2 regions of the Bacillus sp. P4_E1 genome follow, and region 1 is predicted to be linked to the other one. Evidence: riboswitches for the same ligand, from Rfam matches in the RefSeq annotation. Region 1 holds a riboswitch; the other holds the start of a gene.
What was found. A riboswitch is a leader RNA that binds a small molecule or an ion and turns the genes downstream of it on or off. The one in region 1 is predicted to bind S-adenosylmethionine.

Region 1 (2,188 bases):
AACGCGTGCTTTCACAATATACGCTGCTGCTCCAAAATTTTGAACATAGCTTACGCCATGATAACTCGGGTCAGGTTCGACAAGCTCAGGGTATTTTCCATTTATCCAATCGAAGTTCCCTCCATCTATTACAATCCCGCCTAGAGAACTTGCATGGCCATCAATATATTTCGTTGTAGAATGGACAATGATATTTGCCCCATGTTCAAACGCCTGGCATAAATAAGGCGTCGCTAATGTATTATCAACGATAAAAGGTACTTCTAATTCTTTTGCTGCTGCTGAAAGTTCTTTGAAATTCAAAACGTTCATTGCTGGATTTCCTAACGACTCTGCATAAACGAGTTTTGTCTTATCATTAGCAAGTGCCGCAATTTCATCTGCCGTTAAATTAGGATTAAAGAACGTAACATCTATGCCCAGCTTTCGCAAACTCACTCCAAATAAATTAAACGTTCCTCCGTAAACAGTTGAAGAACAAAGCAAATGGTCTCCACTACTGCAAATATTTAAAACCGCAAGCATAATGGCTGCCTGCCCAGAAGCTGTTGCAACAGCCCCTACACCGCCTTCTAAATCTGATAACTTCTGCTCAAATGCAGCTAGAGTAGGATTTCCAATACGCGTATATATATATCCTTCTGCCTCTAAATTAAATAGTGCCGCTAAATCATCTGACGTATCGTATTTATACGTTGTACTTTGATAAAGTGGCAAAACACGCGGTTCACCATTTTTTGGCGTATAGCCACCTTGCACACAAATCGTTCCTTTCCCCCATGATTCTCCCATCTCTCATTCTCCTTTCTTTTATGCAAAATAAAAAACTGCCCCTTCCCTGAAAACAAGAAAGGAGCAGTTTGAAAACACGCTCTAAGGTTCTTTCTTATCTCTCAGGATTATTACCTGCAGGATTTGGCACAATTCCGTTATACGGCTGTTGCCAAGGTTTCATCGGGCCTGTCCCTCCACCTTTTCTTGATAAGACTATGCAATTACCGTTGATTTTATAGCAATAATTTCCTAATGTCAAACAGTTTTTCTGAATGTTCCAAATTAAATGTGAGGAATTTAATATAAACAATAAAAGAAATATATTCCATATTCATTTGAAAAAGACCTTTTAAAAACTCCGATCAATATATAGAATTAAATAAGTGGTTTAACCGCGTTCGTTTCAAATTTTCATGAGATTTCAATATATTGAATAAGCCAAACCCTCAAAAAGATACTATATATATTCAATTCATTTCACACTAGCACATTTAATCCTTTCTACATGAAAACTTACATAACGGAGGTACAACATGACAAATAAAAAGGACATGCACTATATACTCGTCCTATATGGCCTTCTTTTAGGCTCTATAGTAGGAGCCACGGTCTGGTTATTTTTAGTTACAATAAATATCGGAATTCACTTTATTTGGGGATACTTACCTACTATTTTCTCTTCTCCCCCTTATTACACCATTTGTGTAACAATCATCGGTGGTATCCTCGTTGGTTTCACACAAAAATACTTCGGTACATATCCACGTCTTATGCCGGAAGTGATGGTTGAATATAAAAAAACAGGTAGAATTGAATACCGTTTTGTACATAAAGCTACTTTAACTGCGATTATCGTTTTAATATTTGGAGCTAGTTTAGGACCAGAAGCTGCACTTGTTGGAATTATCGGTGGACTTTGTACATGGGTAGGAGATCGCTTTAATTTTGCTTTAAAGGGAATGAATGAACTAACAGAGGTTGGAATTGGTGCTACTTTAAGTGTAATTTTTAATGCACCATTATTCGGTTACTTAGCTCCGAATGAAAATGAGGGTGAACAAATTAACGAATTTTCTAAAGGAAAAAAAGCAATTGTATATTTAGCTACCACTTTTGCCGGTTTTTCCGTTTACTTATTACTTAGTAAACTCGATAATCGTGGATCCTTTATTGTTGATTTCGGGGAAGGGTCTCTTGCTCTTAATGAATGGGTCGCCTTTCTACCACTTGCTAGCATTGGTGCTATAGTTGGTTTCTTTTATTTCAAATTAGAATTCGCATTAGAGAAATTAATCCACCCCTTCAGGGAATACAAAGTATCACTTGGAATTATAGGCGGTATTTTATTAGGAGTTACAGGAACTTTTCTCCCGTACACGTTATTTTCAGGGGAACATCAATTAAAAGATTTAGT
Region 2 (2,188 bases), on a different contig from region 1:
ACTATACAACATTACATAACGGCGTGAAAATGCCTTGGTTCGGCTTGGGTGTTTTTAAAGTTGAAGATGGTACAGAAGTAATTGATTCTGTAAAAGCAGCTATAAAAAATGGATACCGTAGTATCGATACTGCTGCGATATATAAAAACGAAGAAGGCGTTGGACAGGCAATTCAAGAATCTGGTATTCCTCGTGAAGAGTTATTCATCACTTCAAAAGTGTGGAATAGTGATCAAGGTTACGAGTCAACACTACAAGCATTTGAAACTACATTAGAAAAATTAGGTCTAGAATATTTAGATCTATATTTAGTACATTGGCCTGTAAAAGAAAAATACACTGAATCATGGAAAGCTTTAGAGCAGCTTTATAAAGATGGTCGTGTTCGTGCTATCGGTGTGAGTAATTTCCATATTCACCATTTGCAAGACGTATTTGAAATTGCAGAAATTAAACCAATGGTTAACCAAGTGGAATACCACCCACGTTTAGCACAAGAAGAATTACATGCCTTCTGTAAAGAACATAACATCCAGCTTGAAGCTTGGTCACCATTAATGCAGGGGCAGCTACTTAATCACCCAACATTACAAGAAATCGCTACGAAATATAATAAATCGACTGCACAAGTTATTTTACGTTGGGATCTACAAAATGAAGTTGTAACAATCCCTAAGTCTATTAAAGAACACCGCATTATTGAAAATGCAAACATCTTTGACTTTGAATTAAGCTCGGATGATATGAAAGCAATTCAAGCTTTAAATGAAAATCATCGCGTTGGTCCAGATCCAGATAACTTTAACTTCTAGTAGGGAAACCACTGCCATATGCAGTGGTTTTTTTATTTTTAATAAAACTGAAAATTTGAACTATATTCCATTTGATTGACACTTCATTATCTAAGGTGTAAGATTTTGAATTATCAAAGAAACACAAAAATTAATAAAATTTATTCTCATTGTATCAAGAGAGGTGGAGGGACTGGCCCTTTGAAACCTCGGCAGCAGGTTCATTTTGAATACTGTGCCACTTCCTGCAAGCTTTGTGCTTGAAAGATAGAATGAGGGACTTCGTTTATATACGGGTGCATAACTTGTACGTAAAAATCCCTCTTTCTCAATACGAAAAGAGGGATTTTTTGTTTTTCATTTCCCTCATCATCATCCAATCTTATTAACTATTTAGGAGGAAAATCAAATGAAAAAGAAGTTTGTACCCGGTATTGCATCAGTTGTAGGAGTAAGTATTTTATTATCTGGTTGCGTTAGTTATAAAAACGAAGCGAGCGGAGCAAATGCAAAAGATGAGGCACCTAGTAAGCAAGTTTTAAACTTATCTTCACCTACTGAGATTCGAACAATGGATACGGCTCGTGCTACAGATACTGATTCTGGTCAAGTAATGAGAAACGTATTTGAAGGTTTATACAATCTTGGTGAAGGTAATAAACCTGTTCCTGGCGTTGCGAAATCTCATGAAGTAAGTGCTGATAAAACGAAATACACATTCCATTTACGAGATTCAAAATGGTCGAACGGCACACCTGTAACAGCGAAAGATTTTGTCTTCGCTTGGCAAAGAGCTGTCGATCCAGCAACAGCTTCTGAATATGCTTTTTTATTCCTGGATATTAAAAACGCTAAAAAAATTAATAGCAAAGAACTCCCATCCGATCAACTTGGTATAAAAGCAGTTGATGACCATACGTTTGAAGTAGAATTAGAGCGCCCTGTTCCGTATTTTATTAGCTTAACGGCGTTCCCAACATTTCTACCAATCAACGAGGAATTCTTTAAAGCACAAGGTGATAAGTACGCTTTAGAAGATAACAAAATCTTGTACAACGGAGCTTTTACACTAAGTGATTGGAAGCATGAACAAAGCTTTAAATTTAAGAAAAACCCTACCTATTGGGATAAAGATAATGTCAAACTCGAAGAAATCAATTTCAACGTTGTGAAAGAGAAATCAACAGAAGTAAATTTATTCGAATCCAAACAATTAGACCGTATAAAACTAACATCTGACTTCGTTGATAAATATAAAAAGGATGCTAACTTTAAAGAACGTCCGAACGTAGGGGTACAGTTTTTACGTATGAATCAGCAAAACAAAGTACTTCAAAACGTTTCTGCACGCCAAGCAATCGATCAAACAATTGATCGAAAATCTTTTGTAAATACGT

Region 2: linked by a shared signal. The riboswitch ahead of AC1DS7_RS23575 (peptide ABC transporter substrate-binding protein) and the one ahead of AC1DS7_RS02765 (bifunctional O-acetylhomoserine aminocarboxypropyltransferase/cysteine synthase) in region 1 are both predicted to bind S-adenosylmethionine.

The regions. Positions count from the first base shown of each region.
Region 1 covers NZ_JBFUIV010000002.1:117,537-119,724, reverse strand. Annotated here, with positions in the region: gene AC1DS7_RS02765 (bifunctional O-acetylhomoserine aminocarboxypropyltransferase/cysteine synthase) at 1-792, opposite strand, end outside; SAM riboswitch class I at 884-988, opposite strand; gene AC1DS7_RS02760 (chloride channel protein) at 1,308-2,188, shown strand, end outside.
Region 2 covers NZ_JBFUIV010000021.1:54,301-56,488, forward strand. Annotated here, with positions in the region: gene AC1DS7_RS23570 (aldo/keto reductase) at 1-812, shown strand, start outside; SAM riboswitch class I at 961-1,065, shown strand; gene AC1DS7_RS23575 (peptide ABC transporter substrate-binding protein) at 1,201-2,188, shown strand, end outside.